Regions from separate parts of the Erwinia billingiae Eb661 genome, predicted to be linked through region 1. Evidence: predicted binding sites of a transcription regulator. Region 1 holds the regulator's gene; the other holds the start of a gene.
The links. Region 1 encodes PurR, which represses purine synthesis genes. Its sites were predicted from a motif close to CANGCAAACGTTTGCNTG; they were not measured.
Positions count from the first base shown of each region.

Region 1 (11,667 bases):
GATTGCGCCTACCGGCGCGGGGTTTGTCGATGGCGCGATTATCGGTCTGCCGCCGGCGTCCCCTGAAGATGAAAGTCCGCAATTTTGGTTTGCGGGCGATCGGGCTGACTCTCTGGCGGAACTGGAGAGGTTCGGATTGCGGGTCAAAATCATGCAGGCGCAGACTGGCGCGGCGTCGGCGTTAAAAATGTCCTACGCCGGGATCAATAAAGGCATCACCTTGCTGTCTGCGCTGATGTTGATTAACGCCAGTCGGGTGGGCGCTGCCGGAGCACTGCTTGAGGAAATGGAGGCGAGCCAGCCGGCACTGCTGGCGCGTTTGCGCAAGGCTATTCCGGATATGTACAGCAAGGCCTGGCGCTGGGCGCCAGAAATGGAAGAGATTGCGACGTTAAATGCCCGCGAATTGCCCGGCGAGCCGCTTTTTCACGCCCTTGCCACCTTCTGCCGTCAGATGGCTGAGGATCAGCAACAAGGCGGAGATTTCACCGATCTGCTTAACGCTTTTCTGCAGCAGCAAAAATAAGCATAAAAAAAGGCAGGCGCTCATCACGCCTGCCTTTTTTGCTGCTGACGGGCTTATTCCGCGGCGTCAGAAGGGTATTTTTGCGCGGTATCTTTAATCAGCTGCTGCAGTTCACCCTGCTGGTACATCTGAATAATGATGTCGCAACCGCCGACCAGTTCACCGTCAATCCACAGTTGTGGGAAGGTTGGCCAGTTGGCGTATTTAGGCAGCTCAGCACGAATTTCTGGGTTCAGCAGAATATCGACGTAGGCAAAACGCTCGCCACAGGCTGAAAGTGCCTGAACGGCCTGGGCAGAGAAGCCACAGCTTGGCAGTTTTGGTGAGCCTTTCATGTACAGCAGAATCGGGTTTTCTGCTATCTGGCGCTCAATTTTTTCAATAGTACTCATAAATGGCTTCCTTAATCGGATACTTCGTGTCTATTTATTGTAGCGACTCTGCGGGCCCGATGAAAACGACATTTTTTAACAGTTGGGCACGCCCTCAGAGCCGCCAGCGTGCAGGCGATAGCGTTAAAATAACATTTTCCTATTGCTTTCGCTGGATTAATGCATGAGAAAAGCACAGGTTTTGCGCAGATAAACAGCTGATTTGGCTAATTTTTACAGTTTTTACTTGCTCTGTATCATTGAAACAAAAAAGACCTTACCTTTTGTTAATGAGTTAGATTAGAATTGCAAAATGACGCTGCTGAAAGGCAGAACTCCCTGTTTCTGGCAAGCTGTGGCCTCTGGTCGTAGCACAAACTGTTAATGGTAACGATGCGTTTACTTATCACGCTCTTCATGCTGGCCTTTGCCCAGCTGTTTTTCAATATGGCGCACGCATCGCCACATGCCCCTATTAATGCAAATCATCATAAGGCAGATAGCGGCACGCCTGCCCGAGAGGATGAGCGACGTAAACGCCGACCGGTTAAAGCCAACAGCACCAAAAAAGTTAAAGAATCCACCAGCAAAAAATCTCGCTTAACCTCAGTACAAAAGTTGAAGCTTAAAAAGAAACCTTCGCTGCAAACCGCCTCTGTTCAGACTGCCCCGTTGCACTCCAGCAAATACAAAAAGAAAACCACCTTAAACGCCGGAAATAAACGCTATGGCCGCCATCGTGGCAAGGTTGTCGATACTGCTGAAGAGCTGACGTCAGACTCTGTTTCTGCGCCATTAAAGTTAAGTAAAGCTCACCGCGCCCGCTATCAAAAAGCCCGTGAAACCGCGATGACCAAACTGATGGGCCAGCTGGGTAAACCTTACCAATGGGGCGGAACGTCGCCTAAAACCGGCTTCGATTGCAGCGGCCTGGTGTGGTATGCCTACAAGGATTTAGTGAAGTTTAAAATCCCGCGCACGGCGAATGAGATGTATCACCTGCATGATGCGGCTTCGATAAAGCGTGATGAGCTGGAGAAAGGCGATTTAGTCTTCTTCCGCATTAACGGGCGCGAGACGGCAGATCATGTTGGCGTGTATCTGGGTGGTGGGAAGTTTATTCAGTCGCCACGTACTGGCAAGGATATTCAGGTCAGCGCTCTGGCAGATGATTACTGGCAGCGCCACTATATTGGTGCCCGCCGGATGATGACGCCAAAAACCATTCGATAGCGGAAATACTCAGAGCCGATCGTCAGACCGGCCCTGTTTGCACTTAATGCATAATCGCGGTGAAGCTAAACGCCATAATCATCAACAGTGCGCAAACCGTGGTCAGTAAAGAGAACTTCAGATCGGTATCCATTTTTAATCCTAAATAGCCCTACAGTTTATGATGCCATCAATTTTCCCATACTTGACGGTAAAAATCTCGTTTTCTCTGCCAAGCCTTGTTAGAATTCTTTTTTTGTTGCGCAACGGCCCGCACCTTAAGGTGTTTAGCGGTCTTTAATCAGCGCTTTTTCCTTCCTGACGACTCCGGACAGCAACTAAAAAACGACTTCAGACGTCAGGTTTTCGATCTCACCAGGCAAACGATTAACAACAGGCTTATCAAACGGTTAAGATAGGCGCAGGAGTAGTTATTTCATGGCAACAATTAAAGATGTGGCAAAGCAAGCCGGGGTGTCCACCACCACCGTCTCCCACGTCATCAACAAGACCCGTTTCGTTGCAGAAGAAACGCGGGAAGCCGTGTGGGCCGCCATTAAGGCGCTCCACTATTCACCCAGCGCGGTTGCCCGTAGTCTGAAGGTGAATCACACCAAAACCATCGGGCTGCTGGCTACTTCGAGCGAGGCGCCCTATTTCGCCGAAATTATTGAAGCCATTGAAAACCGCTGTTTTGCCAAAGGCTACACGCTGATCCTCGGTAACGCCCACAATGATCTTGCCAAGCAGCAGGCCTATCTGTCGATGATGGCGCAGAAACGCGTGGATGGCCTGCTGGTGATGTGTTCCGAATACCCTGACGAGTTGATCACCATGCTGGAAGATAACCGCAATATTCCGATGGTGGTGATGGACTGGGGCAAATCGCGCGGTGACTTTACCGATACGGTAGAAGACAACGCCTTTGAAGGCGGTTATCTGGCTGGCCGTTATCTGATCGACCGTGGGCATCGAGATATTGGTGTCATCCCGGGTCAGATGGAGCGCAACACCGGCGGTGGCCGTCTTGCCGGATTTATGAAAGCATTGTCTGAAGCGGGGATTACCTTGCGTGACGAGTGGCTGGTTCAGGGCAATTTCGAACCTGAATCAGGTCACCAGGCGATGCAGCAAATCCTCTCGCAGAAGCAGCGTCCAACGGCGGTGTTCTGCGGTGGCGATGTGATGGCGATGGGCGCAATTTGTGCGGCTGATGAGATGGGCCTGCGCGTTCCGCAGGATATATCGGTAATCGGGTACGATAACGTACGCAACGCCCGTTACTTCACACCGGCCCTGACCACGGTTCACCAGCCAAAAGAACAGCTGGGCGAAACCGCCTTCGATATGCTGTTAGATCGTATCACCAGCAAGCGTGAAGAACCGCAGACGATTGAAGTACATCCTACGTTGATCGAACGCCGTTCGGTTGCCGATGGTCCCTTCCTGGATTACCGCCGCTAGTCCCGCTCAGTGCTGAGGGCGAATTCTCCCTCAGCACACCCAATTGGCTCAGGGCTCTTCCTTCAGCCATTCACTGTTCAGCGTGTCACTGTCACCCAGATAATCCAGCAACCAGCTCAGCGCCGGTGAAGCCTGCTGCTCAGACCAGCTCACGCAGCACGGACTGTCCGGAAATCCGCCTTCCAGCGTCAATTCATGCAAAGCGCCTTTTTGCAGCAGCGGTTGCGCCAGATGGCCCGGTACCATCCCCACGCATAAGCCCGCCAGCAGGCAGTCAAATGCGCTTTCCCAGTCTGGCACCACCAGCCGCCGCTGATTATCCAGCGTCCATGTGGTGCGTTTCGGCAAGGCTCTTGAGGTATCTTCCAGCACCAGTGAAGGCCATTCGCCAATGGCCTCTTCACTGGTTTCTGCGTGCTGACGTGCCAGCGGATGATCCGCGGCAACCACACAGCGCCAGTTGAGCGCGCCCATATTGCGGAAGGCGAAGCGGCCACCTACCGGGATAGCCTGTGTCGCGCCGATGGCCACATCCACCCGCCCGTCGGCCAACGCATCCCAGACGCCGTTAAAAACTTCTGCTGACAGATGCAGTTCCATATCCGGAAAGTGCCGATAAAAGTCGACTACCAGCTGTCGGGTTCGCTGAGATTTAACGATGCGATCGACGGCGATATTAATTTGCCCTCGCCAGCCGTTAGCGACCTGCTGGCACTGCCGTCGGGTGGCGAGCATTTTTTTGATGACACTGCGGCCCTCCTGGATAAATACTCGTCCCGCATCGGTCAGCACCACATCACGGTGGCGACGCTCAAACAACGGCACGGCAAGCCATTCTTCCAGCTGCCGCACGGTATAACTGATGGCTGAGGGTACGCGATGGAGCTCTGCGGCGGCAGCGGTAAAACTGCCGCTGCGGGCAACTGCATCAACCACTTCAAGGGAATGTTCTGACCACATAATCTGCCTGCAATATTTTTGAACGCAACCTGCAAATATTACCGTTTCACAAGCTGTATGGCACGCGATTACACTCTGCGGCGTTTCGTTCATCACAAATAAAGAGCAAAAGAATGCCTTCGAAAGGATTTATTGTTTACCTGGCGCTGTTAAGCGTGGCAGGTTTCCTCGCTACCGATATGTACCTGCCTGCCTTTGGTGCCATGCAACAAGACCTGCAAACCGATGCCGGGATCATCAGCGCCAGCCTCAGCCTGTTCCTGGCGGGTTTTGCCATCGCCCAGCTGTTTTGGGGTCCGTTGTCGGATCGTATTGGCCGTAAGCCTGTGCTGTTGATGGGTCTGAGTCTGTTCGCCGTCAGTTGTGGCGCGATGTGGTGGGTAGATTCTGCTGCGGCCCTGCTGGCGTTGCGCTTTGTGCAAGCGGTGGGGATTTGTGCTGCTGCAGTCAGCTGGCAGGCACTGGTCGTCGACCGCTATTCCGCCAGCCAGGCAAATCGCGTATTCGCCTCCATCATGCCGTTAGTGGCACTCTCGCCTGCGCTCGCGCCGTTACTGGGCGCCTGGTTACTCAACCATTTCAGCTGGCGCGCCATTTTTGTCGCGCTGTTGCTGGTCGCAGTGGTGCTGCTGATTTCCACCTTGTTCCTCGCCCCAACGGTGAAGAAGCCGGTGGTGGATGGCGTGAAGAAAATGGGCTTTTTCAGCCTGTTAAAATCGCCGGTTTACAGTGGTAACGTGCTGATTTATGCCGCCTGTTCAGCCAGCTTCTTCGCCTGGCTGACCGGTTCGCCCTTCATTCTCGGCGATCTTGGCATGTCTCCCGGTGACATTGGGCTGAGCTACGTGCCTCAGACGCTGGCCTTTTTGATTGGCGGATTCGGCTGCCGAACGTTGCTGAAACACACTGAAGGCCGCTCCCTGCTGCCCTGGTTACTGGCAATCTATTCACTCAGCATTGTGGCTTTTTTTATCGCCGCGCAGATTGAAGATCCGTCTATGGTGGCGTTATTGCTGCCGTTCTGCGGTATGGCGTTAGCAAACGGTGCGATTTATCCGATTGTCGTGTCGAATGCCCTCTTACCTTTCCCGCAATCGAGTGGTAAAGCCGCTGCCCTGCAGAACACGCTGCAACTGGGTTTGTGCTGCATCGCCAGTCTGATTGTTTCCACATTTATCAGCACTTCGCTGTTCACCACCTCGCTGGTGATGATCTCGACTGTTGTTCTGGCAGGAATCGGCTATATTTTACAACGGGCGAAGGCGGAAAAGCTCGCTCTGGCGGACGCGCACAGCGGTCGCTAACAGCTTGATTCCAATTGGTTAGCACCCTAACAATAAACAATTGAATATTGCCTGGCGTGAGCATATACTCATTTCAGGCAACACAAAATAACAAGTTCGTCGCAATTTTTTGAGTCCTGACAGGGTGGTCAAGGTGTTATCTCGCGCGGCATTCGTTGCGCAACTCTGCAGGCACTATTCTTAACAATCCTCTGTAACGCCGGATATCAGGCGTACGGTTTATCCGTGCGTGTTCTCAAATCCTGTAGAAATTGTCTATTCTATTTCTCAGGTTTCAATCACACAGGGTGATGGAGAAGCTATGAGTTCATCGTGTATAGAAGAAGTGAGCCTGGTCGAGGATCATTGGTATCGAATCGTCCAGGAAATGCTACGCAATGCAGATATTGAGGTCAACGGCACACGCCCCTGGGATATCCAGATTAAAAATCCGGAGTTCTTCAAGCGCGTGATGCAAGAGGGCTCACTGGGATTGGGCGAAAGTTATATGGATGGCTGGTGGGAATGCGAAAATCTGGATATGTTTTTCCATCGCGTTCTGGTCGCCAAACTCGATCAACAACTCCCCCACCACTTTAAAGATACGCTCAGAATAGCTGCCGCCAGATTAACCAATCTGCAATCACGAAAACGCGCCTGGATTGTCGGTAAAGAGCATTACGATCTGGGTAACGATCTGTTCTCACTGATGCTTGATGATCATATGCAATATTCCTGTGGCTACTGGAAAGAAGCGCAAACGCTGGAAGAAGCACAGAATGCTAAATTAAAAATGATCTGCGATAAACTGCAATTAGCACCAGGCATGTCACTGCTGGATATTGGCTGTGGTTGGGGCGGACTGGCTGAATATGCCGCCAGAAATTACGGTGTCAGCGTATTTGGCGTCACTATCTCTGCTGAACAGCAGAAAATGGCTCAAGAGCGATGTGAAGGGCTGGATGTCACTATTCTGTTGCAAGATTACCGCGATTTAAACCAGCAGTTTGACCGCATATCTTCCGTAGGCATGTTTGAACATGTTGGACCTAAAAACTACGCCACCTATTTTGACGTGGTAAACCGCAATCTGAAACCTGACGGTATTTTCCTGCTTCACACCATCGGTGCCAATAAGACCAATGAACATGTTGATCCCTGGATCAATAAGTACATTTTCCCTAATGGCTGTCTGCCTTCAGTACGCCACATCTCTGAAGCGCACGAGCCGCATTTCGTCATGGAAGACTGGCACAACTTTGGTCAGGACTATGACACCACTCTGATGGCATGGCACGAGCGGTTCCTCGCAGCCTGGCCCCAGCTGGCAGAAAAATACGGTGAGCGTTTTAAACGGATGTTCGTCTATTACCTGAATGCCTGTGCCGGCGCTTTCCGCGCCCGCGATATTCAACTGTGGCAGGTGGTCTTTACCCATGGGGTTGAGGGCGGTTTACGCGTCCCGCATTAAGATCGCGCAAAAAAAAAGCTGACAGGATGAATTGTCAGCCTTTTTTTATTTTAAAGGTTACTCATTAAGCTCTGAGGCTGCCGCAGCAAGCAGAGCCGCTTCGCGTTGAGCCAGTACCCGTTCAACGGTTTCGACAATCGCCTGGGTATGAGGATCAATTTCAATATTCACCCGATCGCCCAGACGTTTCGCGCCCAGCGTGGTTCTCGCCAGCGTTTCAGGAATAAGGTGGACGCAGAATTTAGTTTTGCTCACTTCACCCACCGTCAGACTAATCCCATCAATGCCAATAAAGCCTTTATGGAGGATATATTTCATCTGCTGAGCGTCCAGTGGCTTGAACCAGATTTCGCGATTATTCTCAGAGGTAATTATTTTGCTGATTTCTGCGGTGGTCATAATGTGCCCGGACATCAAATGACCGCCAATTTCATCGCTAAATTTTGCCGCACGCTCAACGTTAATCGTATCGCCAACGTTAAGGTCGCCAAGATTAGTAATACGCAGTGTCTCTTTAACCAAATCAAAGCTGACGCGATCGCCCTGCACTTCAGTTACCGTCAGGCAGCAGCCATTGTGAGAAACAGATGCGCCCAATTCCAGACCCGGCAACAATTCAGCCGGTAAGCGGACGATATGCGTACGGAAATTAGGTTTCTCTTCAATTGCCAGCACCTCTGCGGTGCCCTGCACAATACCGGTAAACATAGTCATGGCCTCAATAATTGAATTCTTGCACTAGTTTGCCCTGGCTAAGTGAGAAAACCAAATGCAACCGGATGATTTAGCGTGACATGAAGAGCTATTCTTAACGCGAATCATTGGCTATTTCCTCTGCGATCATTACACTGTGCGGCCTGCCCTGCTGATAATTCGCTAAAATAACGTTTTTTGCCTTCGCAGAGCCCCTTCCTCCCGCTAATTCAATAGGTGTATAAGTGCAGAAGTACCTGACAGAGGCGCGTCAATTATTAGCGCTGGCAATCCCGGTGATCCTTGCGCAAGTTGCGCAAACCGCTATGGGTTTTGTTGATACCATTATGGCCGGCGCAGTGAGCGCCACGGATATGGCCGCCGTCGCCGTGGGCACGTCTATCTGGTTGCCTACCATTCTCTTCGGCCATGGTCTGTTACTGTCACTTACGCCTGTTGTTGCTCAATTCAACGGCTCTGGCCGACGCGATCGCGTGGCTTATCAGGTTCGTCAGGCTTACTGGCTGGCCGGCGTGGTGTCTATTGTGATCATGGTGGTGCTGTATAACGCCGGATTTGTTATCCGTTCGATGAAGAATATCGACCCGAAAATGGCCGAGATTGCTGTCGGCTATCTGCATGCGCTGCTCTGGGGTGCGCCGGGCTATCTGTTCTTCCAGGTCATGCGCAATCAGTGCGAAGGGTTGTCTAAAACCAAACCTGGCATGGTGATGGGCTTTATTGGTCTGCTGGTGAATATACCGGTTAACTATATCTTCATTTATGGTCATTTCGGCATGCCGGCGCTCGGCGGCGTGGGATGTGGCGTGGCAACGGCTTCGGTCTACTGGGTGATGTTTATCGCCATGAAGTACTGGGTCAGCCGCGCACGATCGATGCGTGATATCCGCCTGACCGATCGCTTCACCCGTCCCGATCGGGCGGTTCTCTGGCGCCTGTTCAAGCTCGGCCTGCCGGTGGCACTGGCGCTGTTCTTTGAAGTGACGCTGTTTGCCGTGGTTGCCCTGCTGGTTTCCCCAATGGGCATCGTCAAAGTGGCAGGCCATCAGATCGCGCTGAACTTCAGTTCGCTGATGTTCGTGCTGCCGCTTTCGCTGGGTGTGGCGACCACCATCCGGGTTGGATTCCGCCTGGGTCAGGGCTCGACTGAAGCGGCCCGGGTTTCCGCCTGGACTGCGCAGGCGGTTGGCGTGTCGCTGGCCTTGATCACCGCGCTGTTTACCGTCACCTTCCGTGAACATATCGCCCTTCTTTATACCGATAACCCGGAAGTGATCACCCTTGCCGCTCATCTGATGCTGCTGGCGGCGATTTATCAGTTCTCTGACTCTATCCAGGTGATCGGTAGCGGTATTTTGCGCGGCTATAAGGACACCCGGTCGATCTTCTTCATCACCTTTATTGCCTACTGGATACTCGGCCTACCGTGCGGATATGTTCTGGCGATGACCGACTGGGTAGTGCCAGGCATGGGGCCAGCCGGTTTCTGGATCGGTTTTATTATCGGCCTGACCTCTGCGGCAGTGATGATGGTGTGGCGGATGAGACGTCTGCAACAACAACCGGCAGCGGTGATTCTGGCGCGCGCAGCACATTAATTTTTCGGCGATTTTCTGCCGATGATGTTCAAAATTGCTGCGCTTCGCACAGTTGCGCAGCAGTCGCGAAGAAAAAAGCAGATTTCCACTTGCCAGTCGTTGAGGCTGTCGTTAATATTCGTCCCCGCTGTTACCAAGACAGCAATCAGTGCGTTCTTAGCTCAGTTGGTTAGAGCACCACCTTGACATGGTGGGGGTCGGAGGTTCGAGTCCTCTAGAACGCACCACAGTGCGTCCGTAGCTCAGTTGGTTAGAGCACTACCTTGACATGGTAGGGGTCGGTGGTTCGAGTCCACTCGGACGCACCATTAGTTTCGCGTTCTTAGCTCAGTTGGTTAGAGCACTACCTTGACATGGTAGGGGTCGGAGGTTCGAGTCCTCTAGAACGCACCATCTCGCCTTACTCTGCGTTAAATCCTAAAAACACCCGTCTCCTTTTTTGCGCAACAAGCTGATCTATCGCAACCTTTGCCACACTCCCTGCTGCTTTTTAATTGGTTTTCGCCAACTTAACTACTATAATGTGCAACGTTGTTTCACTTGAATGGTTTCAGCGTATGGTTGACCCTATAGCAAAAACGATAGCATGTTGCGCAACGCACTCTTGCGCGCGCGCTGAAACCGCGTCTCAACTTCCCCTGCACGCTTTACCACAGTCACCTATTCTTATTTTGTATCGCAGTTCGCCTTTCAGGCACGAATTCTTAGCCGGCGCTTTCCAGCTCCCGGGATCTCGCTTTTCTCATCCATCACAACTTAATAGATAACTCGTCATGAAAAAGACTAAGATCGTTTGTACTATCGGTCCAAAAACCGAATCCGAAGAAATGTTGACCAACCTGCTTGATGCAGGCATGAACGTAATGCGCCTTAACTTCTCCCACGGCGATTACGAAGAACACGGTAAACGTATCTCAAATCTGCGTGCCGTGATGAGTAAGACCGGACATCAGGCGGCTATCCTTTTGGATACCAAAGGCCCTGAAATCCGCACCATGAAACTGGAAGGCGGCAACGATGCCTCGTTGAAAGCCGGCCAGACCTTTACCTTCACCACTGACCAGTCAGTGATTGGTAATGATTCTCGCGTCGCAGTGACTTATGCAGGCTTTACCGCCGATCTGAAAATCGGTAACACCGTGCTGGTTGATGACGGTCTGATCGGTATGGAAGTGACTGAAGTCACCGAAAACACCGTGGTCTGTAAAGTGCTGAACAACGGTGACCTGGGCGAAAACAAAGGCGTTAACCTGCCGGGCGTTTCTATCCAGCTGCCTGCACTGGCTGAAAAAGACAAACGTGACCTGATCTTTGGTTGCGAGCAAGGCGTGGACTTCGTGGCCGCGTCCTTTATCCGTAAGCGTTCAGACGTGCTGGAAATTCGTGAGCACCTGAAGGCGCACGGCGGCGAGCACATTCAGATCATCTCTAAAATCGAAAACCAGGAAGGCCTGAATAACTTCGACGAGATCCTCGAAGCGTCTGACGGCATCATGGTTGCTCGTGGTGATTTGGGCGTTGAAATCCCGGTTGAAGAAGTGATCTTCGCGCAGAAGATGATGATCAAGAAATGTAACCGCGCTCGCAAAGTGGTGATCACCGCGACACAGATGCTGGATTCAATGATCAAAAACCCACGCCCTACTCGTGCGGAAGCTGGCGACGTGGCGAACGCCATCCTGGATGGGACTGACGCCGTCATGCTGTCTGGTGAAAGTGCCAAGGGTAAGTACCCGCTGGAATCAGTGACCATTATGGCCACTATCTGCGAGCGTACTGACCGCGTGATGAAGAGCCGTATCGACTCTCAGCATGACAACCGCAAAATGCGCATTACCGAAGCGGTATGCCGTGGCGCCGTTGAAACTGCCCAGAACCTGGAAGCGCCAATCATCGTGGTTGCGACCGAAGGCGGTAAATCAGCCAAGTCAGTGCGTAAGTACTTCCCGAACGCCACTATCCTTGCGTTGACCACTAACGAGCAGACGTCTCGTCAGCTGCTGTTGAGCAAAGGTATCATCACTTCTGTGGTGAAAGAGATCGCATCTACTGACGATTTCTACCGTTT
Region 1 covers NC_014306.1:2,160,785-2,172,451, reverse strand. The annotation lists gene EBC_RS11420 (NAD(P)-dependent oxidoreductase) at 1-526, shown strand, start outside; gene EBC_RS11415 (Grx4 family monothiol glutaredoxin) at 580-918, opposite strand; gene EBC_RS11410 (C40 family peptidase) at 1,291-2,130, shown strand; gene cydH (cytochrome bd-I oxidase subunit CydH) at 2,174-2,263, opposite strand; gene purR (HTH-type transcriptional repressor PurR) at 2,548-3,573, shown strand; gene punR (DNA-binding transcriptional activator PunR) at 3,622-4,533, opposite strand; gene punC (purine nucleoside transporter PunC) at 4,647-5,837, shown strand; gene cfa (cyclopropane fatty acyl phospholipid synthase) at 6,139-7,287, shown strand; gene EBC_RS11380 (riboflavin synthase) at 7,345-7,995, opposite strand; gene EBC_RS11375 (MATE family efflux transporter) at 8,226-9,599, shown strand; tRNA gene EBC_RS11370 (tRNA-Val) at 9,750-9,826, shown strand; tRNA gene EBC_RS11365 (tRNA-Val) at 9,831-9,907, shown strand; tRNA gene EBC_RS11360 (tRNA-Val) at 9,916-9,992, shown strand; gene pykF (pyruvate kinase PykF) at 10,373-11,667, shown strand, end outside.

Region 2 (11,667 bases), 1.7 Mb from region 1:
CGGAGAGGATGGCCGGGTTCACGTCGGTCATTTCTGCCGGGAAAAGGGCTTCATAACCGAGGTTCATCAGCGCCTTGTTGGCGTTGTAATGCAGGAATTTTTTCACCTCTTCGCTCCAGCCCACGCCGTCGTACAAGGCTTCGGTATACGCCAGTTCGTTTTCATACAGCGCCAGCAGTAACTCTACGGCAAATTGCTGCAGCTCATCCTTACGGGCTGGGCTCTCTTTTTCCAGCGCTTTCTGGTACTTATAGCCGATGTAATAACCGTGCACCGCCTCATCTTTGATGATCAGACGGATCAGGTCGGCGGTATTGGTGAGCTTGCCGCGGCTTGACCAGTACATCGGTAAATAGAAACCGGAATAGAACAGGAAGGACTCCAGGAACACGCTGGCAATCTTCTTCTTCAGCGGATCGTCATGATGGTAATGTTCCAGAATGATTTCTGCTTTGCGCTGAAGCGGTTGATTGTCCTCGCTCCAGGCATAGGCGGCATCCACATCGGTGGTATGACAGAGCGTTGAGAAGATCGAGCTGTATGAGCGGGCATGCACGGCTTCCATAAAGCTGACGTTAGACATCACCGCTTCTTCATGTGGCGTGACCGCATCCGCCATCAATGCCGGTGCGCCAACGGTATTCTGAATGGTGTCCAGCAAGGTGAGCCCGGTAAATACGCGAATGGTCAGCTGCTGTTCATCCGCATTCAGGCTGTTCCAGGCGGGAATATCATTGGAGAGCGGCACTTTTTCTGGCAGCCAGAAGTTGGAGGTCAGACGGTTCCAGACTTCCAGATCTTTATCATCTTCGATCTGGTTCCAGTTAATAGCGTGTACACGTTTTAAGGTCATATTTTTTTCTTCCGGGGCGCGTTTTCCGCCCCTTAGGGTGAGCTTACAGCGAGCAGGAAACGCAGCCTTCTACTTCAGTGCCCAGCAGGGCCATCTGACGCAGGCGAATGTAATAAAGCGTTTTAATGCCTTTCTTCCAGGCGTAAATCTGCGCCTTGTTGATATCGCGCGTGGTGGCGGTATCGCGGAAGAAAAGCGTCAGAGAAAGCCCCTGATCGACATGGCGCGTGGCCTCGGCATAGGTGTCAATAATCGCTTCGGGACCGATATCATAGGCATCCCGGTAGAACGCCTGATTGTCGTTATTCATAAACGGTGCCGGGTAATACACGCGGCCAGTTTTACCTTCTTTACGGATTTCAATCCTCGACACGATCGGGTGAATGCTCGACGTCGCATGATTGATATAGGAGATAGAACCCGTCGGTGGGATCGCCTGAAGATTCTGGTTGTAGATCCCGTGCTTCATCACCGCTTCACGCAGTTCCCGCCACTCTTTCTGGCCCGGTAAGGTAATTCCCGCGCGGGCAAACAGCGCGGCGACTTCTGGTGTACGTGGCTGCCAGCGTTGCTCAACGTACTGAGCGAAGTATTCACCGCTGGCGTAACGCGATTCTTCGAAACCGGCAAAGCGCTCTCCGCGCTCCTGAGCCATCAGGTTAGAGGTGCGCAGGGCGTGATAGGTGATGGTATAGAAATAGAGGTTGGTGAAGTCCAGCGCCACCTCAGAGCCATATTGAATGCCTTCGCGTGCCAGATAGCCGTGCAGGTTCATTTGCCCCAGACCAATGGCGTGCGACTGGGCATTGCCACGTTCAATGGAAGGAACCGAATGGATATGGCTTTGATCGGACACCGCCGTCAGACCCCGCACCGCAATTTCCACCGTGCGTGAAAAATCTGGCGAATCCATCGTGTGAGCAATATTCAGTGAGCCAAGATTACAGGAGATATCCTTACCGATACGGCGATAGCTGAGGTCATCATTGTATTCGGTTGGCGTGTTCACCTGCAGGATCTCAGAGCAGAGGTTGCTCATGTTAATCCGGCCTTTAATCGGGTTCGCACGGTTTACCGTGTCTTCGAACATGATGTACGGATAGCCGGATTCGAACTGGATTTCCGCCAGCGTCTGGAAGAATTCACGCGGATTGATAAAGGTGCGGGTGATACGGTCGTCCGCCAACATCTCTTCGTATTTTTCGCTGATGCTGATATCTGCGAACGGCAGGCCGTAAATACGCTCAACGTCATACGGCGAAAACAGCGCCATCTGCTGGTTAGTCTTGGCCAGCTGGAAAGTGATATCGGGAATCACCACGCCCAGCGACAGCGTCTTGATACGGATTTTTTCGTCGGCGTTTTCGCGCTTGGTATCCAAAAAGCGCAGGATATCCGGATGATGAGCATGCAGATAGACCGCACCTGCACCCTGACGCGCGCCAAGCTGATTGGCGTAAGAGAAGGCGTCTTCCAGCATTTTCATCACCGGGATCACGCCCGATGACTGGTTTTCGATACGCTTTATTGGCGCACCCGATTCACGCAGGTTGGAAAGCAGAAAAGCGACGCCGCCACCGCGCTTGGAGAGCTGTAAAGCGGAGTTCACCGAGCGGCCAATTGACTCCATATTGTCTTCAATACGCAGCAGGAAGCAGGAAACCAGCTCGCCTCGCTGCTGTTTTCCACAATTGAGGAAGGTCGGCGTGGCCGGCTGGAAACGACCAGACAGCATCTCTTCCATCAGCGATAAGGCCAGCGACCGATCGCCTTTGGCCAGCGTCAACGCCACCATGCAGACGCGCTCGGTAAAGCCTTCCAGATAGCGTTTACCATCAAAGGTCTTCAGCGTGTAGCTGGTATAAAACTTCCACGCGCCAAGGAAGGTCTGGAAGCGGAAACGGCGTTGATACGCCTGTTCAAAAAGCGAACTGACAAATTCAAACGGATAAGCATTCAGCACGTCGGCTTCGTAGTAGCCCTCTGAAACCAGGTACTGTAAGCGCTCACCAACGGAATCAAATTTCACGGTGTTCGGCAGAACATGTTGCAGGTAATACTGACGCGTGGCTTCTTTATCTTTCTCAAACTGAATGTTGCCGTCGGCATCGTACAGATTGAGCATCGCATTCAGCGAGTGATAATCCAGCACGGCCGGATTCGGGGTTATGAGTGTACTTTCTGTCGCTGCCAAAATTCGGTTACTCCCTGATAAACGTTGGCGATGTCGTCGGCGGTGCCCAGTAGCTCGAAGCGGTACAGGCATGGCACCTGGCATTTCTGCGCAATGATGCTGCCGGCCAGGCAATAGGCTTCGCCGAAATTGCGATTACCGGCGGCAATCACGCCGCGGATAAGTTGGCGGTTACTGACATCGTTTAAAAACTGGATGACTTGCTTAGGCACCGCGCCCTGACTGGTGCCGCCGCCGTAGCTGGGCACCACCAATATATAGGGTTCATCCACCTGCAAACGCTGCGCGGCATCCAGTGGAATGCGGCGCGCAGGCAGGCCGGTGCGGATGACAAAACGGTGCGTGTTTTCAGACTGGCTGGAAAAATAGACCAGCGTCGACATCGTCTTAACCCTGCATCGCCGTGAGTGGGCGAAGCGCGGAGATTTTGTCCGGGCGGAAACCGCTCCAGTGATCTTCTTCCGCCATCACGACGGGCACCTGGCGATAACCCATCGATTTCAGCGTTTCAACGGCAGCCGGCTCGTGGTCGAGGTTAACCAGTTGGTAATCGAGGCCGTGCTTGTCCATGGCGTTTTTTGTCGCATTGCACTGGACACAGTTGTTTTTTGTGTAAATAATAATGCGCATGATTCGTATTTACCTTGTTATCTGGTTGACGTCTCGTCTGGCACGCTTTTTGCTGCAATCCGCTGCCGTCGTTTAACCACATGTAGTGGCTGAGTTGATGGGGTAAATACTAGATATAGTGTTTAGATATTGCAACCACACAATATCCAGGTATAAGAATTTTCTTGATGAGGAAAATGGACAGGCCTTGTCAGGCGCGGGATGCAGCGTTTTAAGACCGGCAAAAAAAAATCCCCACACCATCAGGTGCGGGGATTTGTCTGTAAAGTAAACGAAACTAGTTACGCGATGAGGTGGTCGTTGCAATCAACGCCCCAACAAAAATACCTAATGAAGTACCAATCCCAACTCCATGCCACGGTTTGTCACGCACATAAGAGTCAACTTGCCCACCGGCATCTTTTGCCGCCTGGGTCACACGGTTATTGCCGTGGAGTTTGGCGCGAGTCTCTTTCAACATCGCTTCTGCGCGGGAACGTGCACCGTCGACTTCATCTTTAGTCTTACTTCCGTAAGATTTCAGCAGATCGTCAAGGGTATCGGCCAGCTGATTGACGTCCTGATTGATATCAATGTCTTCATATTTAGTGTTTCGGTTAAACATTTTTCTCTCCCTTGGAAATGAAACGTACTATTAACTATAGACCATCATGCAGATTTTTAGTGACCCGGACCGGAAAGCAGGGCGTTTATGGATTATTCCGAAAGCGCTTAACCTTCACGCTGTTGTAAGGTTGCAGGGTTGGCACGTTTTAGAGGAATGAGTATGTATTTACGCCCTGATGAAGTTGCTCGCGTACTGGAAGGTGCGGGATTTGAAATGGATGCGGTCACCGCAAGAGCCTATGGTTACCGTCGAGGCGATAACTATGTCTACGTTAATCGTGAAGCGCGCATGGGCCGTACCGCACTGATTATTCATCCTGTGTTGAAGGAAAAAAGCCACGGCTTTGCGCATCCGGCCTCCGATATGAAAGCCTGTGAAGAGTACGTGCAGTTTCCGATGTATCTGGCTGGAGAGAATCAGGATCACTACGGCATCCCCCACGGTTTTAGCTCCCGCGCGGCGTTGGAACGCTATATCGTAAACATGTTTGGCTGAGTAATCAGCCCGTTGAGTTTTCGGCGCACGCGTTGGTCGCGCTGAAAATCTCGCCCCCGCACGATCATCCCTCACACTCAGTAACGTTGCTTTCACCGGCCAGAATCGGTATAACGCTGACCCCATGTAGAAGTTTAGACGTCTAAACGGATAAATCAGCGATGCAGCAAAGCAAGCCCGAGACAACTCAACAATTCAAGCGCAGCATGAAAGCCCGCCATCTGGTGATGCTCTCGTTAGGCGGCGTGATTGGCACCGGCCTGTTCTTCAATACTGGCTATATCATTTCCACCACGGGTGCAGCTGGCACCTTGCTCGCCTATATCATTGGGGCGCTGGTGGTCTATCTGGTGATGCTGAGCCTTGGCGAGCTGTCGGTGGCGATGCCAGAGACCGGGGCTTTCCATGTTTATGCGGCCCGCTACCTGAGCCCGGCGACGGGTTACACCGTTGCATGGCTTTACTGGCTGACGTGGACGGTCGCCCTTGGCTCAAGCCTGACCGCTGCGGGTTTCTGTATGCAGTACTGGTTCCCGCAATCGCCGGTATGGCTGTGGTGCTTACTGTTTTGCGCGCTGATTTTTATGCTGAACGTGGTCTCTTCCCGCTTCTTCGCGGAAGGGGAGTTTTGGTTCTCGGTGATCAAAGTGGTCACCATCCTGGCCTTTATACTCCTCGGCGGGGGAGCCATGTTCGGTTTTATCCCGCTGAAGGATGGCAGCAGCGCGCCGTTCTTCCACAATCTCACCGCCTCTGGCTGGTTGCCGCACGGCGGCCTGCCGATCCTGATGACCATGGTGGCCGTCAACTTTGCATTCTCCGGTACCGAGCTGATTGGCATCGCGGCGGGTGAAACCGAGAATCCGCACAAAGTTCTGCCAATGGCGATCCGCACCACGGTCGCACGGTTGATCATTTTCTTTGTGGGTACGGTACTGATCCTGGCAGCGCTGATCCCGATGGATCAGGCGGGGATCGTCAAAAGCCCGTTTGTGATGGTCTTTGAAAAGATCGGTATTCCGTATGCGGCCGATATCTTTAACTTTGTGATCCTCACGGCGATCCTCTCGGCGGCGAACTCAGGATTATATGCTTCGGGCAGGATGCTCTGGTCGCTGTCGAATCAGAATACCTTGCCGCGCTGCTTTGCCAAATTGACCTCCCGCGGTATCCCGCTGATGGCGATTTCAGTCAGCATGCTGGGAGGCTTGCTGGCGCTGTTTTCCAGCGTGATTGCGCCGGATACGGTGTTTGTCGCGCTGTCGGCTATTTCAGGTTTTGCGGTGGTGGCCGTCTGGCTCAGCATCTGCGCTTCCCATTTCTTCTTCCGCCGTGAGCATGTGCGGGCGGGTAAACCGCTGACAGACTTGAAATACCGTGCGCCCTGGTATCCGGTGACGCCGATCCTCGGCTTTCTGCTTTGCCTGCTGGCCTGCGTTGGACTGGCGTTCGATCCGGAACAACGCATTGCGTTATACTGCGGCCTGCCTTTCGTAGCGCTGTGCTACGCGGCCTATCATTTCACTCAGCGACTGAAAAATCGCGAGCTGGCAAAGGAGAGTGTGCGTGTTACCGAATAAACTTTCTGTAAAACAACAGGTGGCCGCAGGGCTGGTGCTGGATGGCGCAATGGCCACCGAACTTGAAGCGCGCGGCTGCGATCTGACCGACGCGCTGTGGTCGGCCAAAGTGCTGATTGAGAATCCTGAACTGATTTATCAGGTGCACTACGACTATTTCAACGCGGGCGCGCAGGTGGCCATTACCGCCAGCTATCAGGCAACCCCGCTGGGCTTCGCCAAACGTGGGCTGAGTGAAGAACAGTCGCTGACGCTGATTGCCCGCAGCGTGGAGCTTGCCAGCCGTGCCAGAGCTGATTACAAGGCTGCCGAACCGCAGGCTGGCAATTTGCTGATTGCCGGCTCAGTCGGGCCCTATGGCGCCTATCTGGCGGATGGATCCGAATACCGGGGTGACTACAGCCTGCCGCAAGCAGAGATGATGGCTTTTCATCGCCCACGTATTCAGGCATTAGTTGCAGCTGGGGCGGATATCCTCGCCTGTGAGACGATGCCATCCTTTGCAGAGATTCAGGCGCTGGTGGCTTTGCTGGCCGAGTTTCCCGGCACTCCAGCCTGGTTCTCTTTCACGCTGCGTGACGGAGAACACCTGAGCGACGGTACGCCATTAAGCCAGGTCGTCAGTGTGCTGGAGAGTTGTCCGCAGGCCGTTGCGCTGGGACTGAACTGTATCGCGCTGGATAAAGTGACGGCTGCGCTGCAGACCCTCAGCTCACTGACCAAAAAGCCGCTGGTGGTCTATCCCAACTCCGGCGAGCAGTACGATGCGATCAGCAAAACCTGGCACAGCGATGCGTCGACCTGTACGTTGATCGATAATCTTTCTGCCTGGCAGTCTGCCGGGGCTAAACTGATCGGCGGCTGCTGCCGGACAACCCCTGCTGATATCGCCGCGATTGCCCAGCGCTGCCATTCACGATAAGCCGCTAAAAATTTGTCTTATTACGCCCGCAATGGTCGGGCGTAATTAATGAAAACCCGTCAGACTCCGCTTAGACTATTCTGAATATTTAAATTGGCAGGAATGCATATGAGAAGGCTTTTGCTGGCGCTGGCTTCAGCGTGGTTATTGAGCGGATGTGCCACCATTGTTGGCGATCAGACCCAGGACGTTTCCATCCAGACCTGGCCTCAGGGCGTGAAATTTGTGGTGCAGGATGAAACGGGAAGGGCCGTTGCAGAAGGGATTACCCCTAAAACAGTCTCACTGCTGAAGTCTGACGGCTCGTACCTTGGCAAGAAGAAATACACGCTGCAACTGGAGCGCGCGGGTTATGTGCCGCAGACGATCCCACTGGAAGAGAGAGCCAACCTCTGGTACATCCTCGGCAACATTCCGCTGGGTGGCATTCCTGGCTGGCTGTTTGTCGATCCGTTTAATGGCGGCATGTACAACATCCATCCGGAGAAGGTGAATACCATTATGAATCCGGTGGGCGCACGCGGCTAGATGCGGACAACCAGGGGAAGATCGCTCTTCCCCTGATAGCGCGTTCTGACGGGTTCAAAAACGTCCCGACGCTATTGCGCCGTCGGGTTCAGCATCACGTGTGCGGGTTTATGCTTTGCCAGATACTGCTGCTGGAAAATGCACATGCGAATGGTGTTACGGTATTCGCCGTTAATAAAGAATTCGTGGATAAGTTCGCCTTCAATATCGAAGCCTAATTTGGTGTAGATGTGAATGGCTTTCTTATTTTCTTTATCAACGATCAGGTAAAGTTTATACAGGTTCAGCACGGAAAATCCGTAATCCATCGCCAGCTTGACGGCTTTACTGGCAAGGCCTTTCCCTTGATGGCTGGGGGCAATGATAATCTGAAATTCAGCACGTCGGTGAATATGGTTAATCTCAACCAGTTCAACCAGTCCCGCTTTATCCCCTTCAAATTCCACCACAAACCGACGTTCGCTCTGATCGTGAATATGCTTATCGTAGAGATCGGACAGTTCCACAAACGCTTCGTACGGCTCTTCAAACCAGTAACGCATAACGCTTGCGTTGTTATCAAGCTGGTGAACAAAACGCAGATCTTCACGTTCGAGAGGACGCAGTTTTAAGCCATCTTCGGCAGGCATGGGAGACATATAAGTTCCTTTTATCAGATGCAATATTGCTGAGGAATTATACGTCTGACGGGAGGAAATGGCACGGCGTAAGCGTAGAAACAATAACGCCAGCACGGTTTACGGTGCTGGCGTTTAGAATGCGTTAAGGCATCAGAAGTTGTAGCCAGCGACCAGGTAGTAACCCCAACCGGTGGATTTCACTTCGAACTGACCGTTACCAAAGTTCAGCTCCTGGCCATCAGCCCACTGTCCGCCGTTGTGGAAGTAACGCGCCACGAACGAGTAATGCCAGTGATCGTAACCCAGCGAGAGGATATGGCTGGAAGCGATAGAGTTGCTGGTACGGGACGGGCCGGTCTCATCACGCAGATCGGAGCCCCAGTCAAAGTTGGTGAAGCCGATGTAGCTCAGATTTCCGCCCCACAGGCTGGTAATCGGCACGAAGTATTTCACCTTAAAGCGATAGCCATCCCAGCTGTTTTCGTTCGCTGCACCGTAGTTTTCCCACTGGTATTTGGCATACACGTTCAGTGAAAGGCCAACATCTGAGTGGGTATCGATATCGGTACCCAGACCCATGAACCAGGTGTTCTGGCGGTTATCGCTGTTACGGCCCATATCGTAGATATAGTTGTTCGCGAAGTACCACTCTTTGAACGGGCCGAAGCTCAGGTCCGTGTTGGTCAGCTTGTCGATAGAGAAACGAGGTTCGATTTCCATAAACAGCGGGGAGCCGTGGTCAAAGATACCGTTAGCATTGGAGTTACCCACGCCGAAGAAGTTAGTCGCATCGATATAGCCGTAGAAATCGAACCAGTCTTTTTTGGCGAACGCTTCGTATTCCAGATATACGTCGTTATTGAACTGAGGTCCGAAACGGGTGTGGTAGCTTCCCACCACGTTGACGCTCTGATGCCACCAGTCGGAAACATACTCCGGCGAATCGGTAGCAGCAGTTGAAGAGGCACTATAAGAGAGCGCTGCGAGTGCGCCAGCCATCAGAATTTTATATTTCATTATATTACCACAGGCTTAATGACCCTTTTATGAAGCCACTGCGAAGGTCTTATTAAGTCGTCAACAGAAGAGGAAAGGGTGACTGTTTTCACAGCAAAAAACACCCGCGATGAATGCTGCGGCAGTGTGCCGTCATCCGCGCTTAAGGAAATAGATATCGCTCACACTTGTCAAACCTTGTTTCATTTCACTTTAGGTAAAGTGTGATGGGTGTCACAAATATGTTTGACCGGATGGTCTGAAAGGGGATTGAGGACAGGAAGGGGGTTTTTTGAGCCAGGTAATCGTTTGCATCGCTGTTTAAGGTACAACAGGCAAAAAGCGGAAGTGGATTTACCGATTCTGCAGTGGGAAGAGAAGGGGAATGGCAGCGGCTTATAATAAGGTAAGCTTATGGATGGTGGCGTTTTTTAGCATCGCGTCATCCCTGGCGAGATGAGCCCTTTTTGGTTTCATTAAGAAGATCGCGGGGAGTGATCTCCTTAATAACACCTGCAAAATAGCCGCAGAATTTTACCGGGGCAGAATCATCTACTCTTCGTCGCGTTCTTTATTTGCCCGCTGACGTTCGTAATAGTCATCTTCCGCCGTAATGATTTCATCCATCAGCGAGTCCATATCGACTTCATGAATCTCTTCGACGAACAGTCCTGTCAGCGGAGTTTCTGGGGTTAACTTGCCGTCTTCATACAGCAGCCAGATTTCTTTCGCATAACGGGTTTTCAGCAACTGCGGAGCAAACTGACCGTAGTACGCCGTGATGTTATTCACGTCACGCTCGAACATGGCTTCAGCATGGTTATTCGCTGCAGCATCGACAGCCTGAGGCAAGTCGATAATGACCGGGCCTTGTGCATCGAGCAGTACGTTAAATTCCGACAGGTCACCATGCACGATACCGGCACACAACATGCGTACGATATTACGGATCATGGTATGGAAATCAGTCACCGCGCTTTCTTCGGACATAGTCACATCGCTAAGACGTGGAGCCACCATGCCGTCTGCATCCGTCACCAGTTCCATCAGGAGCACGCCGTCGATACAAAGATAGGGCTGAGGGACTCGTACGCCCGCTTCTGCCAACCGGAACAGCGCATCCACCTCTGCGGTTTGCCAGGACTCTTCCTGCTGCTTGCGGCCGAATTTAGAGCCTTTCTGCATCGCACGGGAGCTACGTGAGTTACGGACCTTGCGGCCTTCCTGATACTGCACGGCCTGCTTAAAGCTGCGCTGTGTCGCTTCCTTGTACACTTTGGCACAATTGATCTTGTCACCGCATAACACAGTGTAAACGTCGGCTTCCTTTCCGCTTTTAAGGCGTTGGAGCACATCGTCTATCAGGCCATCATCAACCAGAGGTTGGATTCGGTTTGGGATTTTCATGCGGCTTTATACCTTATTTCAGCCAGGTTACGAAAGATATCAGGCACAAAAAAACCCACAAGGTTTTCACCGTGTGGGTTCTCAGGACTTCATCGAGTGGGTCTGGTAACCATCGACCAAGAATTTGGTGGAGCTGGCGGGAGTTGAACCCGCGTCCAGAATTACTACACCGTCGGCACTACATGCTTAGTCCTGTCTTTACATTCGCCGGTTAGCTGCGAACGGACACGCCACTAACCAACTAGCCTGATTAGGTTTAGTGTTTCAGCCCCAGGCAGGACATCCACACGAGTTCTTTTGTTTTTGACCTCTCTTGATCCCCGTCCTAAGAACGGAGGCTAGGGAGAGAGGGCTCTGAGCAGGTTATTAAGCTGCTAGTGCGTAGTTTTCGTCGTTTGCAACTATTTTTTTGCGGCTTTTAACGAGGCAAACCGCCCCTCGGCATGCTCCTAGGGCTTCGCAAATCCTGTCGAATCCAGAATCAGCCCCATGTACTACTGTGAACCACTATAACAGAAAAACCTGTCGCTACGCCATAGGCTTAGCGATTTGCGTGTTTCATAATACGTGCTTTGTCGGTCTTCCATTCGCGATCTTTGATATCACCGCGTTTGTCGTGCTCTTTCTTACCTTTGGCTACGCCAATCTTCAGCTTGGCCCAGGCGTTTTTCCAGTACAGGGATAAAGCGACGATGGTGTAACCATCGCGGTTGGCTTTATCGAACAGGATTGCCAGCTCGCGCTCCTTAAGAAGAAGCTTGCGGGTGCGGGTCGGGTCGCAGACCACATGCGAGGATGCGCCAATCAACGCCTGGAAGGTTGCGCCGAACAGAAA
Region 2 covers NC_014306.1:3,812,468-3,824,134, reverse strand. The annotation lists gene nrdF (class 1b ribonucleoside-diphosphate reductase subunit beta) at 1-853, opposite strand, end outside; gene nrdE (class 1b ribonucleoside-diphosphate reductase subunit alpha) at 897-3,002, opposite strand; gene nrdI (class Ib ribonucleoside-diphosphate reductase assembly flavoprotein NrdI) at 3,020-3,430, opposite strand; gene nrdH (glutaredoxin-like protein NrdH) at 3,435-3,677, opposite strand; gene EBC_RS18885 (DUF883 family protein) at 3,955-4,281, opposite strand; gene EBC_RS18880 (DUF2002 family protein) at 4,444-4,779, shown strand; gene mmuP (S-methylmethionine permease) at 4,941-6,359, shown strand; gene mmuM (homocysteine S-methyltransferase) at 6,346-7,281, shown strand; gene EBC_RS18865 (hypothetical protein) at 7,390-7,809, shown strand; gene speG (spermidine N1-acetyltransferase) at 7,881-8,438, opposite strand; gene EBC_RS18855 (nucleoside-specific channel-forming protein Tsx) at 8,580-9,446, opposite strand; gene EBC_RS18850 (PA4780 family RIO1-like protein kinase) at 9,978-10,832, opposite strand; RNA gene ssrA (transfer-messenger RNA) at 10,958-11,321, opposite strand; gene smpB (SsrA-binding protein SmpB) at 11,374-11,667, opposite strand, start outside.
Region 2: a site for PurR is predicted at 9,724-9,741, ahead of EBC_RS18855 (nucleoside-specific channel-forming protein Tsx). Genes of this name have one in related genera too.